Regions from separate parts of the Pseudomonas alkylphenolica genome, predicted to be linked through region 3. Evidence: predicted binding sites of a transcription regulator. Region 3 holds the regulator's gene; each other region holds the start of a gene.
What was found. The regulator sigma-54, encoded in region 3, starts transcription at its own class of promoters, with help from an activator protein. The targets are predictions, from matches to a motif close to ANTGGCATNNANNTTGCTNT.
Positions count from the first base shown of each region.

Region 1: nirB (nitrite reductase large subunit NirB) is a predicted target of sigma-54. The motif match lies at 2,134-2,153, and genes of this name have one in related genera.
Region 2: PSAKL28_RS08140 (CmpA/NrtA family ABC transporter substrate-binding protein) is a predicted target of sigma-54. The motif match lies at 1,853-1,872, and genes of this name have one in related genera.
Region 4: PSAKL28_RS18990 (flagellar basal body rod protein FlgF) is a predicted target of sigma-54. The motif match lies at 2,320-2,339, and genes of this name have one in related genera.

Region 1 covers NZ_CP009048.1:1,447,202-1,451,805, forward strand. The annotation lists gene PSAKL28_RS06725 (bifunctional nitrate reductase/sulfite reductase flavoprotein subunit alpha) at 1-2,045, shown strand, start outside; gene nirB (nitrite reductase large subunit NirB) at 2,320-4,604, shown strand, end outside.
Region 2 covers NZ_CP009048.1:1,742,529-1,747,132, reverse strand. The annotation lists gene rmf (ribosome modulation factor) at 450-665, shown strand; gene PSAKL28_RS08145 (quinone-dependent dihydroorotate dehydrogenase) at 761-1,783, opposite strand; gene PSAKL28_RS08140 (CmpA/NrtA family ABC transporter substrate-binding protein) at 1,935-3,131, shown strand; gene PSAKL28_RS08135 (ANTAR domain-containing response regulator) at 3,131-3,709, shown strand; gene PSAKL28_RS08130 (nitrate/nitrite transporter) at 3,927-4,604, shown strand, end outside.
Region 3 covers NZ_CP009048.1:4,696,570-4,701,173, forward strand. The annotation lists gene PSAKL28_RS21505 (KdsC family phosphatase) at 1-125, shown strand, start outside; gene lptC (LPS export ABC transporter periplasmic protein LptC) at 134-706, shown strand; gene lptA (lipopolysaccharide transport periplasmic protein LptA) at 693-1,217, shown strand; gene lptB (LPS export ABC transporter ATP-binding protein) at 1,218-1,943, shown strand; gene PSAKL28_RS21525 (RNA polymerase factor sigma-54) at 2,123-3,616, shown strand; gene hpf (ribosome hibernation-promoting factor, HPF/YfiA family) at 3,694-4,002, shown strand; gene ptsN (PTS IIA-like nitrogen regulatory protein PtsN) at 4,015-4,479, shown strand; gene rapZ (RNase adapter RapZ) at 4,482-4,604, shown strand, end outside.
Region 4 covers NZ_CP009048.1:4,152,911-4,157,514, forward strand. The annotation lists gene flgH (flagellar basal body L-ring protein FlgH) at 1-636, opposite strand, end outside; gene flgG (flagellar basal-body rod protein FlgG) at 691-1,476, opposite strand; gene PSAKL28_RS18990 (flagellar basal body rod protein FlgF) at 1,522-2,262, opposite strand; gene PSAKL28_RS18995 (hypothetical protein) at 2,453-2,641, opposite strand; gene flgE (flagellar hook protein FlgE) at 2,714-4,039, opposite strand; gene flgD (flagellar hook assembly protein FlgD) at 4,070-4,604, opposite strand, start outside.

The DNA.
Region 1 (4,604 bases), 2.5 Mb from region 3:
CCCGGCCCTGCCTGCCGAGCGCCGAGCTGCCGGATGACGAGTTCGCCCTGGTGCTCAACACCGGGCGGGTTCAGCATCAATGGCACACCTTGACCAAGACCGGCAAAGTCGCGGCGTTGAACAAGCTCGATCCCGGCCCTTTTGTCGAGATTCATCCCGAAGATGCCAAACGCCTGGGCATTGCCGAAAAGGACCAGGTGCAAGTGCGCTCGCGGCGCGGCCAGGCGGTGTTGCCCGCGCGCATCAGCACACGGGTATTGCCCGGCAACTGCTTTGCGCCGTTTCACTGGAATGATGTCTACGGCGACAACCTGGCCATCAATGCAGTCACCAGCGACGCCGTCGACCCGCTGTCGCTGCAACCGGCCTTCAAGTATTGCGCGGTGGCCCTGCGCCGGGTCGCTGGCGAGCGCATCAGCGCAGTGCAAGTCGAGCAACCGCTCGCCTCGATGCAGGACCAGCATCTGTTGCTCTGGGCCTCGCAAACCGGCAACGGCCAGGCCCTGGCCGAACAGTGTGCCGAACAGCTGCGTGAGGTTGGCCTGCCGGTGCAGTTGAGCTGCATGGAAGATGTCGCGTTGGCGCAGCTGGACAGTCCCGCCAGCCTGCTGCTGATTGCCAGCACCTTTGGCGACGGCGACGCACCGGATAGCGGTGCGGCGTTCTGGCAGGACTTGCAGGGTGAACATGCGCAACGCTGCGCCGGGCTGCCTTATGCCGTACTGGCCCTGGGCGATTCCAGCTTTGAGCAATTCTGTGGTTTCGGCCGCAAGCTCGACCAGCGCCTGGCCGAGCTCGGTGGTCGGCGCTTGCTGGAACGGGTCGATTGCGAGGGTGACTTTGCCGCACCGGCAGGGCAGTGGTTGCAGGCGCTGCTGGCCAAGTTCGGGCGGGATCAGCAGACGCTGGCGTTGCCTGTGTCCAGGCCAGCGGCCACGGGCTTCAGCAAACAACAGCCGCTGCCCGCCAGGATGCTGGAAAACCGCTTGCTCAACAGCCCGGGCGCCACCAAGGAAACTCGGAAAATCGTGTTCGACCTGGCCGACAGCGGCTTCAGCTATCAGGCCGGCGATGCCCTCGGCGTGTGGCCGCGCAACTGTCCTGCACTGGTGGACGAGCTGCTTACGGCGACCGGCCTGGATGGCCGGCGGTTGGTCAGCCTCAAGGGCCAGGCCGACATGCCGCTGGCCGCGGCCTTGGGCGAGCACCTGGAAATCGCCCGGATCACCCCGGCCATGCTGGAAGCCATTGCCCTGCGCAGTGGTAACGCGCAGCTGCAGGACCTGCTCAAGCCGCAGAACAAAGCGCCGCTCAAGGAATGGTTATGGGGCAAGCAACTGATTGACCTGGTGCATGCCTTCAAACCGGCGCTCGACCTGGAAACCTGGCTGAGCCTGCTCAAACCGTTGCAGCCACGCTTGTACTCGATCAGCTCCAGCGCCAAGTACCACCCCGATCAGGTTCATCTGACGGTTTCCACGGTCCGTTATGGCCAGCGCAAAGGCGTCTGCTCAACCTACCTGGCCGACCGGGCCGCACAAGGCAAAGTGGCTATTTTCAACCAGCCAAGCGCACATTTTCGCCTGCCCAAGGACGGTACTGCGCCGGTGATCATGGTCGGTCCCGGCACCGGCGTCGCGCCGTTCCGGGCATTCCTGCAGGAGCGTCAGGCCGAAGGCGCCACGGGGCGTAACTGGTTGCTGTTCGGCGAACAGAAAGCGGCCAGTGATTTCTATTACCGCGACGAACTCCTGGCCTGGCAGCGCGAGGGGCATCTCACCCGTCTGGACACAGCGTTTTCACGTGACCAGGTGGCAAAAATCTATGTGCAACAGCGCATGCTCGAACACGGCGCCGAACTCTGGCGCTGGCTGGAAGAGGGTGGCTACTTCTATATCTGCGGTGACGCCGGGCGCATGGCCCGTGACGTCGATGCCGCGCTCAAGCAAGTGGTGGCTGAGCACGGCGGATTGAGCGTCGAGCAGGCCGACGCCTACGTTGCTGAATTGAGCCGCAGTAAACGTTATCTGCGCGATGTGTATTGAGTGCCCCATAAGGGGGAGGGTTGCACCAGCCTGGGTCGATAACGGCCGCTTGTGCTAGCGAACAGGCCCGGTTTCAAAGGCTTTGGCAGTTGGCACGGTCCCTGCTTTTGCACTGTTACAACGTTCCTGCGGGTCAATGGCGATCTGCACCCGGAACTACATAAAACCACCAGGCAAAGGCGCCTGGAGCTTCGGCTCCAGGCGCCTTTTTTTGTTTTTCGGGGCTCGCCCCGGCAGTACAGCCACCGTGAATGGCCTTGAGTGAGGATCGGGTATGAATGCAGCAACGACCATCGCCCAGCGGGAAAAACTGATCATCGTCGGCAACGGCATGGTCGGGCATCACTGCGTCGAGCAACTGATCGAACGCGGCGCCCTGAGCCGTTATGAGCTGCGGGTGTTCGGTGAGGAACGCCAGCGTGCCTACGACCGCGTGCACCTGTCCGAATATTTCAGCGGCAGCTGCGCTGAAACCCTGGCCCTCGGCACAGCGGGTCTGTATGCCGGGCACGGGGTGAATCTGCACCTGGGCGAAGCGGTGCTTCAGATTGATCGCGAGCGCCGGCAAGTGCTGACTTCGGCGGGGCGTTACGCCTATGACCAACTGATCCTGGCCACCGGCTCTTATCCCTTTGTGCCGCCGATCGAGGGCTGCGAGGGCGCTTCGCGTCTGGTTTACCGCACCCTCGATGATCTCGATGCCATCCGCGCCGCGGCAACCGATGCCCGGCGTGGCGTGGTGGTCGGTGGTGGCTTGTTGGGGCTTGAAGCTGCCAACGCCCTCAAGTCGCTGGGCCTGGAAGCGCACGTAGTGGAATTCGCCCCGCGCTTGATGCCGGTGCAGCTGGACGCTGAAGGCGGCGCGGCCTTGCGTGCGCAGATCGAAGCGCTCGGGGTCGGCGTGCACCTGTCGCGGGCGACCCAGTCGGTGGTGGTCGGTGAAGACTATCGCTACCGGATGAACTTCGAGGGCGGCGAGTTTCTCGAAACGGACCTGATCGTGTTCTCCGCCGGGATTCGTCCGCAGGATGCTCTGGGCCGTAGCAGCGGTCTGGAGGTTGCCGCGCGCGGCGGGGTGGTGATCGACAGCGCCTGTCGCAGCAGCGATCCACACATCTATGCCATCGGCGAGTGCGCTTCGTGGAACGGCAGTGTGTTCGGCCTGGTTGCACCGGGTTACAGCATGGCGCGCAATGTCGCGGCGGCGCTGGCGGGTGAGAACGCCACCAGTTTTACCGGCGCCGACATGTCGACCAAGCTCAAGCTGCTCGGTGTGGATGTCGGCTCGATCGGCGATGCGCACGGCGCAACCCCCGGAGCGCGCAGCTACCGCTTTATTGACGAAACCAGCTCGGCGTATCGCCGTCTGGTGGTCGATGCCAGCGGCAAACGTGTACTCGGTGCGGTGCTGGTGGGCGACAACAGTTACTACGACACCTTGCTGCAATACGTGCAGAACGGCATCGCCCTGCCGGCCGACCCGGCGGCATTGATCCTGCCGCAAACCGCCGGTGCACCGACGTTGGGTGCCGACGCATTGCCGGACAGCGCCACTATCTGCTCCTGCCACAACGTCAGCAAAGGCGCGATCTGCACTGCCATCGACAACGGCTGTGGCGAGCTCGGTGAGCTCAAACAGCAGACCAAGGCGTGCACCGGCTGCGGCGGTTGTGCGGCGCTGCTCAAGCAGGTGTTCGAGCACGAACTGATCGCCCGTGGTGTCAGCGTCGACAAGAGCCTGTGCGAGCACTTTGCCTATACCCGCCAGGAGCTCTACGCCCTGGTACGGGTTGAAGGCATTCTCAGCTTCGAGGAAATGCTCGCCAGGCATGGCCGCGGCCACGTCGGCTGCGATATCTGTAAACCCACAGTCGGCTCGATCCTCGCCTCGTGCTGGAACCAGCCGATCATGGACCCTTCGCTGGTGCCGTTGCAGGACACCAACGACACCTTCATGGCCAACATGCAGAAGAACGGTACCTACTCGGTGGTGCCGAGGATTCCCGCTGGCGAGATCACCCCGGAAAAGCTCATCGTCATCGGCCAGGTAGCAAAGAAATACGACCTCTATACCAAGATCACTGGTGGCCAGCGCATCGACCTGTTCGGCGCGCAGTTGCACGAGCTGCCGGCGATCTGGAGCGAGCTGATCGAAGCCGGTTTCGAAACCGGTCATGCCTACGGCAAATCCACGCGTACAGTGAAATCCTGCGTCGGCAGCACCTGGTGTCGCTATGGTGTGCAGGACAGCGTGCAGATGGCCCTGACGATCGAGGATCGCTACAAGGGCCTGCGTTCGCCGCACAAGCTCAAGTTCGCCGTATCCGGCTGTACCCGCGAATGCGCCGAGGCGCAAAGCAAGGACATCGGCGTGATTGCCACCGAGAAGGGCTGGAACCTGTACATCTGCGGCAACGGCGGTATGCGTCCACGCCATGCTGAACTGTTCGCCACCGACCTGGATGACGCCGGGCTGATCCGTCTCATCGACCGGGTGCTGATGTTCTATATCCGTACCGCCGACAAATTGCAGCGCACCTCGGTCTGGCGCGAGAGCCT
Region 2 (4,604 bases), 2.8 Mb from region 3:
CACTGCGGTGAGTGCCGGGCCACCCGGGCAACCTGACCTTTTGCCTGGGGCAGAAAAGTCTTTGATCGCCGGGCAGAATGAAAAATTCACGACTGACAGGGGAAAAATGACCCTTCGTCGTATTGACTGCCTTGTTACAAATTATCACCCGGCGCTCGCCAAGCGACTTCAATTCTTATCAAACCCTGATCATAGCGGGCTTTGCGTCGGATCCAGGCCTGACGCATTTATTTACTTATCCTTTGACCCTAGGAAAGGTTACGTCCTTATGACAAAACGATCATTCACACTGTGTCGTGCATTGGTTAGAACTCATCTCAGGTTGTCACCGCAACGGGGCAACACTTTCGCTCGCGACGCCGGCAGCGAGCGCAAACCGGCAGAACGATTCTGCCCGGCCTCCTAGAGGCCGACGGGACATTACAGTCAACAAGTGAGGGCAACACCCTATGAGAAGACTTAAGCGTGATCCGTTGGAACGAGCATTTTCACGTGGCTACCAATATGGGGTCACCGGCAAATCCCGCGAGCTTTGCCCTTTTACTCTACCGTCTGTACGCCAGGCATGGATCAATGGCTGGCGTGAAGGACGCGGCGACAACTGGGACGGTATGACCGGCACTGCGGGTATTCACAGACTCAACGAACTTCACGCCGTTGGCTGAACGAGGATCTGAATTCATTCACCATGCGCGCCCCATCCGGGCGGCGGGCTAAGGCCCAGGGGCCCCTTCAAGGGGCCCTTTTTTATGCCTGCGTTTCAGCGCGGCATGGCAGCAATGGCGTCCACCGCTTCGCGGATCAGCGCAGGCCCCTTGTAGATGAACCCCGAATAGATCTGCACCAGGCTGGCACCGGCGGCGATCTTCTGTGCCGCATGCTTGCCCTCGGTGATGCCCCCGGCGGCGATGATTGGCAACTTGCCACCCAGCTCACCCGACAGCACCTTGACGATATGCGTGCTCTTTTCCAGTACCGGCGCGCCCGACAGGCCACCGGCCTCGTCGCCATGAGGCAAGCCTTCGACACCTTCACGGCCCAGCGTGGTGTTGGTGGCAATCACCGCATCCATGCCTGACTCAACCAGCGCCGCTGCCACCAGAGCGGTTTCTTCGTCGCTCATGTCCGGAGCGATCTTGATCGCCAACGGTACATGCTTGCCGTACTGCGAAGCCAGTTGCCCGCGGCGCTCGGCCAGGGCATCGAGCAACTGCTTGAGCGAGTCGCCGAACTGCAGGCTACGTAGGCCCGGGGTATTGGGCGAGCTGACGTTGACGGTGATGTAGCTGGCATGGTCGTAGACCTTGTCCAGACAGATCAGGTAGTCGTCCACCGCGCGCTCGACCGGGGTATCAAAGTTCTTGCCGATATTGATGCCCAGCACGCCGCGATATTTCGCCGCCTGCACGCGGTTCAGCAAGTTATCGACACCCAGGTTGTTGAAGCCCATGCGGTTGATGATCGCCTCGGCCTGTGGCAAGCGGAACAGGCGCGGCTTGGGGTTGCCCGGCTGCGGACGCGGCGTGACCGTGCCGATCTCGACAAAACCGAAACCCAGCTGGGCAAAACCATCGATGGCTGCACCGTTCTTGTCCAGACCTGCCGCCAGCCCCACCGGGTTGGCGAACTCCAGGCCCATGACCGTCACCGGCAAGGAGGCCGGGGCCTTGGTCAGCAGCCCGTTCAGGCCCAGGCGGCCACCGGCGCCGATCAGGTCCAGGGACAGGTCATGGGAGGTCTCCGGGGAGAGCTTGAACAGCAACTGGCGGGCCAGGGTATACATGGGCGGGCTTAGCTCGGCGTGAGTGAGGGGGCGATTATATAGGTGGCGCCGTCCGGGGGACAGCGCCGCCTTGGCATATGCGTTGCTTTGTTGACGCTTGATACCGGCCACGCAAGCGGCACGGCCTGACCCTCGACACAGGCGCGATACTGTGAACAACGATACCCCCACGACTCCACTGGCCTGGGTCAACGGCAGCGATGCGCCGGAAAAGCACAGCCTGGACATCGGCTTCATGGCCCTGAGCGACTGCGCCTCGGTAGTGGTTGCCGCGACCCAGGGCTTTGCCCAGCCCTATGGCCTGAGCCTGAACCTCAAGCGCCAGAGTTCCTGGGCCGGCCTGCGCGACAAGCTGGTCAGCGGCGAGCTGGACGCCGCCCATAGCCTGTATGGGCTGATTTATGCCGTGCACCTGGGCATTGGCGGCACCGGAGCCACCGACATGGCGGTGCTGATGGGGCTCAATCAGAATGGCCAAGGCATCAATCTGTCGGCGGCGCTGCAGCGTCAGCGCGTGACCCGTCCCGAGGCGCTGGAGCGTTTCGTGCACCAAAGCAGGACAAAACTCACCTTTGCCCAGACCTTTCCGACCGGCACTCACGCCATGTGGCTGTATTACTGGCTGGCCAGCCAGGGCATCCACCCACTGCATGACGTCAACAGCGTTGTAGTGCCACCGGCGCAGATGCTTGCTCATCTACAAGCCGGGCGCATTGACGGTTTCTGTGTCGGCGAACCCTGGTCGGCCGACGCCGTCGAGCAGGGCCAGGGAATCACCTTGGCGACCAGCCAATCGATCTGGCCTGACCACCCTGAGAAAGTCCTCGGCTGTACCCGCGCCTTCGTCGAGCAATACCCCAACACCGCCAGAGCGCTGGTCAAAGCGATTCTGGCCGCCAGCCGCTTCATCGAGCAAAGCCCGGAAAACCGTCGCAGCACTGCCCAACTGCTGAGCGGCCAGGCCTACCTGGACACACCCTTGAACAGCATCGAACCGCGCCTGCTCGGCGCCTACCACGACGGCCTTGGCAATCACTGGCACGACTCGCACGCCTTGCGCCTGCACGACAACGGCCGGGCCAACCTGCCCTACCTGTCCGACGGTATGTGGTTCATGACCCAGTTCCGCCGCTGGGGCCTGCTGCGCGAAGACCCCGACTACCTCGGCGTGGCGCGCCAGGTGCAGCAACTGGCGCTGTACCGCGACGCCGCCACGGCCATCGGTGTGCCTTGTACCGAGCAGAACATGCGCCGCAGCCAGTTGATCGATGGCAGCTATTGGGATGGCAGCGACCCCGCTGGCTACGCCCGCAGCTTTGCCCTTCACGCGCTGAAGGAGATGCCATGATGCTGCGAATCCTGTTGATCGACGACACCGAAAAGAAAGTCGGGCGCCTGAAGGCCGCACTGGTTGAAGCCGGCTTCGAAGTCATCGAAGCGTCAGGGCTGATCATCGACCTGCCGGCACGCGTCGAAACGGTGCGTCCGGATGTGGTGCTGATCGATACCGAGTCACCGGGCCGGGATGTGATGGAGCAAGTCATCCTGGTCAGTCGCGACCGGCCACGGCCAATTGTCATGTTTACCGACGAGCACGATCCGAGCGTGATGCGCCAGGCGATCCAGGCCGGGGTCAGCGCTTACATCGTCGAAGGCATCCATGCGGCGCGGTTGCAGCCAATCCTCGACGTGGCCATGGCCCGCTTCGAAAGCGACCAGGCGCTCAAGGCCCAGCTGCAAGCCCGCGACCAGCAACTGGCCGAGCGCAAGCGCATCGAGCTGGCCAAGGGGCTGCTGATGAAAATGAAGGACTGCAACGAAGAACAGGCTTACACCCTGATGCGTCGCCAGGCCATGAGCAAGCAACAGAAGCTGATCCAGGTGGCCGAACAGATCATCGCCATGAGTGATTTGCTCGACACCTAGATCGCGGGGCAAGCCAGCTCCCACCGGTGGGAGCTGGCTTGCCCCGCGATGCTGGCCCGGATATTGCTGAATCTATCGTACAGGTAGCCAACGGCGGTTGCCCCTTCACGACAAAGACGTCGCATCCCCCTCGCAACAGCGGGCCGGGAGGCGGCGTCTTTTGCGTTTCTGCCCCTTGAGGGCGCGACCTGCAGTGCAACGTTCAACGAGGTGTTCGATGAATACGAGTTTCTGGAAGTCCGGGCATATTCCCACGCTGTTCGCCGCCTTTTTGTACTTCGACCTGAGCTTTATGGTCTGGTACCTGCTCGGCCCCCTGGCGGTGCAGATTGCCACCGACCTGCAACTGACCACCCAGCAACGCGGGCTGATGGTTGCCACACCGATCCTCGCCGGCGCCATCCTGCGTTTCGCGATGGGCATCCTGGCAGACCGCCTGTCACCGAAAACCGCCGGCCTGATTGGCCAGGTGATCGTCATCATTGCGTTGTTCTGCGCCTGGAACCTGGGCATACACAGCTATGAACAGGCGCTGCTGCTGGGTGTGTTCCTCGGCGTCGCCGGCGCTTCCTTTGCCGTCTCCCTGCCACTGGCTTCGCAGTGGTACCCGGCCCAGCACCAGGGCAAGGCTATGGGTATTGCCGGCGCGGGCAACTCCGGCACCGTATTCGCCGCGCTGCTGGCGCCGGTCCTGGCCGCCAGTTTTGGCTGGAACAATGTCTTCGGCTTTGCCGTGGTGCCGCTGGTGCTGACCCTGGCGCTGTTCGCCCTGCTTGCGCGCAATGCCCCGCAACGCCCCAAGCCCAAGGCCATGGCCGATTACCTCAAAGCCCTGGGTGATCGCGACAGCTGGTGGTTCATGTTCTTCTACAGCGTCACCTTTGGCGGCTTCATC
Region 3 (4,604 bases):
TTGTCCGCGAGCACGCCCACGGGATCACCAAGGCCCGTGGCGGTGAAGGCGCAGCCCGCGAATTCTGCGAGTTGATCCTGCAAGCCCAGGGCAATCTCGACGCGGCCAATGCCCATTACCTGTAGAGCGCCACATGTTCAGTAAAAAATTCCGCACCGCTGCGCTGTACAGTGTGATTGCCGCCTTGCTGGCGGCAGTTGGCTACTGGAACATCGGCCCCGAGAGCTTTCTCGACAAGCCGGTGGTCAGCGTCGACAACAACGCTATCGACTATTACGCCACCAATGCCCACAGCGTACAGTTCCTGCCAGACGGCAAGATGCAGTACGAGATGACCGCCGACAAGGTCGAACACCTCAAGGTCAGCGAAGTGACCCTGCTGACCAAGCCGGACCTGCAACTGTACCGTGGCACCACCTACCCCTGGCACGTGCAGAGCGAAAAGGGCGAGGTCAATCCGGATGGCTCGGAAGTGGAATTGATTGACTCGGTACGGGTTGCCCGCACCGATGAAAAGAACCGCACCATGATCATTACCACCAGCCGCATGACGGTATTCCCGCAGAAGCAATATGCGCAAACCGCACAAGCCGTTAAAATCGACGGCGCCGGTGGCGTCACTACGGGCAATGGAATGAAAGCGTATTTGAAAGACGGCAGGATGGACCTGCTGTCCAACGTAAGAGGACAGTATGAGGCTCGTTAAAACCCTCCCCTTTTTGCTCAGCCTGAGCGCAGCACTGGGAAGCGCGAGCGCCTGGGCCCTGCCGAACGACCGTGACCAGCCTATCCGCATTCAGGCCGACAACGCGCACCTGGATGACAAGAAAGGGGTCGCCACCTATACCGGCGACGTCATCATCACCCAAGGCTCGATGATGATCAAAGGCAACACCGTGACCATCACCCGCGCCGCCTCCGGCGACATCGATGTGGTGACCTCGGTGGGCAACCTGGCCTACTTCGAGCAGCAACAGAGCGCTGCCAAGCCGGACAAGATGCAAGGCTACGCCGTGACCATCCAGTACCAGGCGCAAAAAGACCTGGTGGTGCTGACCGACCGCGCCAAAGTGGTCAACGAAGGCAATACCACCGAAGGCGAGAAGATCGTCTACAACACCAAGACCCAGGTAGCGACTGCCGGTCGTGGCGGCAATGTGACCACACCGCGCCAGCGTATCGACATGGTGATCCAGCCTAAGAAGAAGGCCGAGTAAATGGCGACCCTCAAAGCCCAGCACCTGGCCAAGAGCTACAAGAGCCGACAAGTGGTCCGCGACGTCAGCCTGTCGATCGACAGCGGCCAGATCGTCGGCCTGCTCGGCCCTAACGGCGCCGGCAAAACCACCTGCTTCTACATGATCGTCGGCCTGGTCCAGGCCGATCAGGGCCGTGTCCTGATCGACGACCTGGATGTCAGCCACCAGCCGATGCACGGCCGTGCCCGTGCCGGTATTGGTTACCTGCCCCAGGAAGCCTCGATCTTTCGCAAGCTTTCGGTTGCCGACAACATCATGGCGATCCTCGAGACCCGCAAGGACCTCGACACCGCCGGACGTCGCAAGGAACTGGAAAGCCTGCTGCAGGAATTTCACATCAGCCACATTCGCGACAACCTCGGCATGAGCCTGTCCGGCGGCGAACGTCGCCGCGTGGAGATTGCTCGGGCCCTGGCCACCGCACCGAAATTCATCCTGCTCGACGAACCCTTTGCCGGTGTCGACCCGATTTCGGTCGGCGACATCAAGCAGATCATCCATCACCTCAAGGCCAAGGGCATCGGTGTACTGATCACCGACCACAACGTCCGCGAGACCCTGGATATCTGCGAAACCGCTTACATCGTCAACGATGGCCAACTGATTGCCGAAGGCGATGCAGAGACCATCCTGGCCAACGACCTTGTCAAAGAGGTGTACTTGGGCCACGAGTTCCGCTTGTAAGTTCGAGGCGACAAAGCGCTTGCCAGGGGCAACTGTACCGGTGAAATCCGGCTTAATTGTTACAGCACCCTAGGCAAACGCTCCAATTTCAGGCATATAATTTGCTTAAAGTTGGCGCTTCGGTGCCCTTGTAGTGGATGGCGCATGTGCGCCGGCGAAAAAGGTGTTAAGCCCCTGCCATGAAACCATCGCTCGTCCTAAGAATGGGCCAGCAACTGACGATGACACCGCAGTTGCAACAGGCCATCCGTCTGCTCCAGCTTTCTACCCTGGACCTCCAGCAGGAAATCCAGGAAGCGCTGGAATCGAACCCGATGCTCGAACGCCAGGAAGAAGGCGACGACTTCGACAACAGCGACCCGATGGCGGACAACGCCGAAAGCAAGCCGGTCGCCGAAGTCCAGGACACCAGTTTCCAGGAAGCCACGCCAACCGTGGACAGCCTGGAAGACGGCGAATGGAACGAGCGCATCCCCAACGAGCTACCGGTCGATACGGCCTGGGAAGACATCTACCAGACCAGCGCCAGCAGCCTGCCCAGCAACGACGATGACGAGTGGGATTTCACCACCCGCACCTCGGCTGGCGAAAGCCTGCAAAGCCACCTGCTCTGGCAGTTGAACCTGGCGCCGATGTCCGACACCGACCGGCTGATCGCGGTCACCCTGATCGACTGCATCAACAACCAGGGCTATCTCGACGAAACCCTCGAAGAAGTCTGCGAGTCCTTCGACCCGGAGCTGGATATCGAGCTCGACGAAGTCGAAGCCGTGCTGCACCGCATCCAGCAATTCGAACCGGCCGGCATCGGCGCCCGTAACCTCAGCGAGTGCCTGCTGCTGCAGCTGCGTCAACTGCCCGCCAGCACCCCCTGGATGGCCGAAGCCCAGCGCCTGGTCCGCGATTACATCGACCTGCTTGGCAGCCGTGACTACAGCCAGCTGATGCGGCGGATGAAGCTCAAGGAAGACGAACTGCGCCAGGTCATCGAACTGGTCCAGAGCCTCAACCCGCGCCCCGGCTCGCAGATCGAATCCAGCGAAGCCGAATACGTGGTCCCTGACGTGATCGTGCGCAAGGACAACGAACGCTGGCTGGTCGAACTCAACCAGGAAGCCGTGCCGCGCCTGCGGGTCAATCCGCAATACGCCGGATTCGTCCGCCGCGCCGACACCAGCGCCGACAACACCTTCATGCGCAACCAGTTGCAGGAAGCCCGCTGGTTCATCAAGAGCCTGCAGAGCCGCAACGAAACCCTGATGAAGGTCGCCACCCAGATCGTCGAGCACCAACGTGGTTTCCTCGATCACGGCGACGAAGCAATGAAGCCGCTGGTATTGCACGACATCGCCGAAGCGGTGGGCATGCACGAGTCGACCATTTCCCGGGTCACCACCCAGAAATACATGCATACACCGCGTGGGATTTACGAGCTGAAGTACTTTTTCTCCAGCCACGTCAGCACCTCCGAAGGCGGTGAATGCTCGTCCACAGCGATTCGCGCGATCATCAAAAAACTGGTTGCAGCGGAAAATCAGAAAAAGCCATTGAGTGACAGCAAGATCGCTGGTTTACTGGAGGCACAAGGTATCCAGGTAGCCCGTCGCACCGTCGCCAAGTACCGCGAGTCCCTCGGCATTGCACCGTCGAGTGAGCGTAAGCGACTGATGTAGCCCCTGAGATAGCCATAGCAGTTCAGTGGCAGGCGCAACACCTGCCTCTTATGCACGGGCAACAAAGGAGAAGCTGTATGCAAGTCAATATCAGTGGACAGCATGTAGAAGTCACCCAGCCGCTGCGCGAGTACGTCGAACAGAAACTGAAACGGCTGGAAGGGCACTTCGACAAGATTACCAATGTGACGGTAATCATGAAGGTCGAGAAGCTGCAGCAGAAAATTGAAGCGACGCTGTTTATTCCCGGCGGCGAAGTGGTTGCAAATGCCGAACACACAGACATGTATGCAGCGATCGATGCCTTGACCGACAAGCTCGACCGCCAACTGAAAAAACACAAGGAAAAACAGCAAAGCCTGCTGCAAGGTGCAGCGGCCCGCTGATCCCCCTCATCCATGATCCGACTTGAAACCATCCTGACCCCCGGCCGTTCCCTGGTGAACGCGCCGGGAGGCAGTAAAAAGCGTGCACTCCAGGAAATCGCCACCCTGATCGACCGGGAGGTTCCAGACCTGGAGATGCAAGACGTTTTTGAAGCCCTGTTTGCCCGGGAGAAACTCGGGTCGACCGGTTTTGGTAATGGCATTGCCATTCCACACTGCCGCCTGAAAGGCTGCTCATCCCCCATCAGCGCCCTGATACACCTGGATGCACCGATTGACTATGACGCCATTGATGGCGCCCCGGTCGATTTGCTGTTTGTCCTGCTGGTTCCCGAAGCGGCCACCGATGCGCACCTTGAACTGTTGCGCCAAATTGCCAGCATGCTCGACCGCAAGGACGTGCGTGACCGGCTGCGTGCCGCCAGTAGCAGTGAAGCCTTGTACCAGGTCGTACTGGACGTACAGAACGAGTCCTGAACATGCGCCTGATTATCGTCAGTGGCCGATCCGGCTCCGGCAAGAGTACCGCCCTCGCAGTCCTGGAGGACAACGGCTACTACTGCATCGATAACCTGCCTGCCGGGCTGCTACCGCAGCTGGCG
Region 4 (4,604 bases), 540 kb from region 3:
GGCAAACGAACCGGTTCCCGAGTAGGTGATGCGCGCATCGGCAACCCGGGTCGAAGGCACGGTGTTGTCGGTGGCAATGTCGTCGGCGCGGATCATGCCGGCGATGCGCACCAGCTCGTCGCCGGTGTTGAGGGTCAGCCACTTCTCGCCACGCACGGCAATGATGCCGTTGGGCAGCACATCGGCAACGGTCACAGTGATCGAGCCGGTCAGGCTGTTGCCCTGCCCTGCTTTACTGTCGCCTTTGGTTGCACGATCACCGCTGTACCCGGCGCTCAGGCTCAGATCGCCATCGCTGAACGGGTTGTTGGTGGTCATCGAAGAGCCGAACAACGAAGTCAGGCCGATATCGGCCTTGCTGTTCTTGGCGATCTGCGAGTTGGCGTTCTTGCTCGCCTGGGTCCGCTCGTTGAGGGTGATGGTGATGATGTCACCGACCCGGAACGCCTTGCGGTCGCTGTACAGGTTCTGATCGAAACCGGCCTGGTAGATCGAGCCGTTGTTGGCCGCTGCCGGCAGTGGCGTACGCGGCAATACCGGCGCGTAGTACGGATCATTGGGCTTGGGCGGCGGCGCAACGCAGCCGGCCAGCACGCTGATCCCACTCAGGGCAAGTACGCAAAACAAACGACTCATGACTCTGACCTCACGGTGTAACAGGCGCCGTTAAAGCGACCTCGAAGACTTCACTTACAGGTTCTGGGTAACGAACGAGAGCATCTGGTCGGCGGTGGAAATGACCTTGGAGTTCATCTCGTAGGCACGCTGGGTGGTGATCATGTTGACCAGTTCTTCCACGGTGCTGACGTTGGAGTTTTCCAGGGTCTGCTGCTGGACCACACCGAAACCGTTCAGGCCTGGAGTGCCAACTTGCGGCGCGCCGCTGGCGGCGGTTTCCAGGAACAGGTTGCCACCGGTTGCCTGTAGGCCGGCCGGGTTGATGAAGTCGGCGGTCTGGATGTTGCCGATCACCTGCGCCGCCGGGTTGCCTGCGGTGGTGATCGAAACGGTGCCGTCACGGCCGACGGTGAAGGTCTGCGCCTCAGGCGGCACGACAATCGCCGGCTCTAGGGCGAAACCGCTGGCGGTGACGATCTGGCCGTCGGAGTTCAGGTGGAAGGTACCGTCACGGGTGTAGGAGACGGTGCCATCGGGCTGCAGGATCTGGAAGAAACCGCGACCATCAACCGCCATGTCCAGCGGGTTCTCGGTGGTCTGCAGGCTACCGGCGGTGAAGCTCTTCTGGGTGCCGACAATGCGCACACCGGTACCCAGCTGCAGGCCCGAAGGCAGCTCGCTGTCCTGGGTCGACTGGGCGCCGGCCTGGCGACGGGTCTGGTACAGCAGGTCCTGGAACTCGGCACGATCGCGCTTGAAGCCGGTGGTCGAGACGTTGGCCAGGTTGTTGGAAATGGTGGTCAGGTTCATGTCCTGGGCGGACAGACCGGTTTTACTGACCCAAAGAGCCGGAAGCATGCTGTTCTCCTCGCGCGCCTGTTTTACGGCGCTACGTCTGTGTAATTAGCCGATTTGCAAAACCCGAGCCATGGCTTCGTCGCCTTCCTTGGCCGTGGTCATCATCTTGATGTGCAGTTCGAATTGACGCGACAACGCCAGCACCGAGGTCATTTCCTCGACGGCGTTGACGTTGCTGCTTTCAAGGAAACCCGACACCAGCTTGACGTTGGCATCGGCCACTGCTGGCTGGCCATTGCTGGTATGGATCAAACCGTCCAGGCCTTTGGTCATGGTCTTGAGGTCAGGGTTGACCATCTTGATCCGGTCGACTTCAGCCATTACCCGCGGCCCCTCACCCATGGCGCGGATGGTGATGGTGCCGTCTTCACCGACTTCGACCTTCTGCTCTGGCGGCACGGCAATCGGCCCGCCGTTACCCATGATCGGCATGCCGTTGCCAGCACGCAGCACGCCCAGGGCATCGATGTTCATGCTCGCGGTACGCACATAGGCTTCGCTGCCATCCGGCGCCTGCACGGCGATAAAGCCGTCACCACCAACAGCCACGTCCAGGTCACGCCCGGTTTCCAGCATCGAGCCTGGCGAGAAATCCGTCGCCGGGCGCTCGGTCATGGCATAGGCGCGCGCCGGAAAGCTGTCACCAAACACCGGCATCGAGCGCGCCTGTTCCAGGTCACGCTGAAAGCCGGTAGTGGAAATGTTCGCCAGGTTGTTGGCATGCGCCTTCTGCGCCAGCGCGTTCTGGCTGGCACCGGTCATGGCCACGTACAGCATCTTGTCCACAGTATTTCTCCCCTGCGCTGGCGAACACTTGCCGCTCGCCGCTGCTTTGCAGTGCTTGAAGCAAGTTTCAAACCAACTTTGCAGAAGTGGCCAAAAGCCCCGCCAGACAAGGACTTGATCGCCGTACAGGCATGCGGCTGGGAGAAGCGCCGTCGAAATTACGGCGCCAGCTTGCCGCTAGCGGCAAGCCTCAGTAGTCGCGGCACGCCGCGTTGTTGAAGGGACCGGCGAAGCGCTTCCAGCCATCGCCCGGAGAAAACTGGGCACAGACCAGGCGCCCATCCGCCTGGCTTTCCCAACGGTACCAAGGTGCGGCATCAGCCCTGACCTGAGTCATCAGCAACACCGCGAACACCGCTAACGCCAATCGTTGCAACATGATCGATACCTCTGAAACGACAGACCCCTTCCGAGAAAGGGGTCCGTCCACACCTAGCGCTTCACAGCAGCATCAGGTCATCTGAATGATGGTCTGCATGATGGTGCTCTGGGTAGAGATGGTCTTGGCGTTCGCCTGGTAGTTGCTCTGCGCCTTGATCAGCTCGACCAGCTCAGTGGTCAGGTTGACGTTGGAGGCCTCCAGCGAGTTGGAGGCGATAGCGCCCAGAGTACCGGTCTTCGGCGCATCGATCCCCGGGATCCCCGAGGAGTAAGTCTCGGTCCAGCGCGTACCGCCCATAGGCTGCAGGCCCTGCTCGTTGGCGAAGGAAGCGATGGCAACCTGACCGATAGCGCGCGACTGCTGGTTGCTGAAGCTGGCGAACATCACACCACTGGAGTCGATGCTCAGGCTCGACAGAATACCGGTAGCGTAACCGTCCTGGCTCTGCGACAGACGCGTGGTCGGGGTGTTGTAGGAGGTGGTATCGGTCATGTCGATGGCGATACCGCCGGCACTGGCCTCGGAACCGTTGGAACCCCACACCGGCGGCTTGGCAGTCGGATCGGTAACGGTGGCAGGAATCCAGCCGGTCAGCTTGAACACCTTGTTCACCACTTCGTAGCCAGAACCTGCAGCACCCGCGGTCATGGTATCGACACTACCGTCAGGATTGAAGGTGATGGTGCCTTCCAGTGGCTGCGGCGGCTCCTGGGTAGGATCGAGCGGGTTACGACCATCAATCAGGGTGTAGGACTTCCACTCATTGGTGTCGGTCTTGACGTAGTACTGATCCATGACGTGCTCGTTACCCTGGCTGTCATAGATCTTGGTGGCGAAGGTCTTGTTCCAGGTGGTGTCGTCGGTTGGATCGAACGTGGTGGTGCTCGGGATGACCTTGTCCGACGAGTTCAGGTTGATGCCCTGATCGATCGAGGTAGTGGACTTTGGCGCCAGTGCCGAGGTGTCGATCTTCAGGTCGGTCAGCACGCCGTTGATGATCTTGCCGTTCTCGTCCACACCGTAGCCACGCAGGCGCAGACCATCAGCGGTGGTCACGTAGTTGTCTTTGTTGGTCTGGAAGGCACCGGCACGGGTGTAGCTGAGCGAGCCGTTGTCGCTCAGGACGAAAAAGCCCTGACCCTGGATACCCATGTCCAGCACGTTGCCGGTGTTGGTGATATCGCCATTGGTGAACTGCTGCGAGACCGAGGCCAGACGCACGCCGTTACCGACGCTCTGGCTGCCGACGCCGAGCTTGTTGGCCGAGTAGACGTCGGCGAATTCTGCACGCGAGGATTTGAAGCCGGTGGTAGCAACGTTGGCAATGTTGTTGCCGGTCACGTCCAGTTGTTTGTTGGCTGCATAGAGACCGCTAAGGCCGATATTGAATGACATCTTTCACTCCTTGTGCCGCGTTAGCCGGCTCTATATACCGATGGTTTGGACTTTGGACAGCGCAATGCTGCCCAGGCCGGCAAGATTGAGCATCATCTCGCCGCCGGTCTGACTGATGGTGACGCTGCTGACCGTGGCCGGCAGCATGGTGTACATGTCATGCTGCTTGCCATCGATGGTGGTCTTGGCGGCAAAGGTGTAGGTGCCAGGATCGACCTTCTCCCCCGCGTCATTGGTGCCATCCCAGACGAAGGCGGCATTGCCGGCCTTCTGCTCGCCCAGATCGATGGTCTTGACCACCTTGCCATCCTTGTCGGTGATGGTGACGGTGGCATTGCTCAGCGACTGCGGCACTACCACCGAGCCATTGAAGCTCTTGGTGGTGTCGACCACGGCCTTGTCGGTCTGGGCGATCACCGAGCGACCGACCAGCGACGACGCCTGCAGCGCCTGGGACGATTTGTAGCTGCCAGAGATCGCAGTCACCGACTCATTGAGGGTAGTGATGCCTTCCAGGCTACTGAACTGCGCCAGCTGGGCGACGAACTCGCTGTTGTCCTGAGGG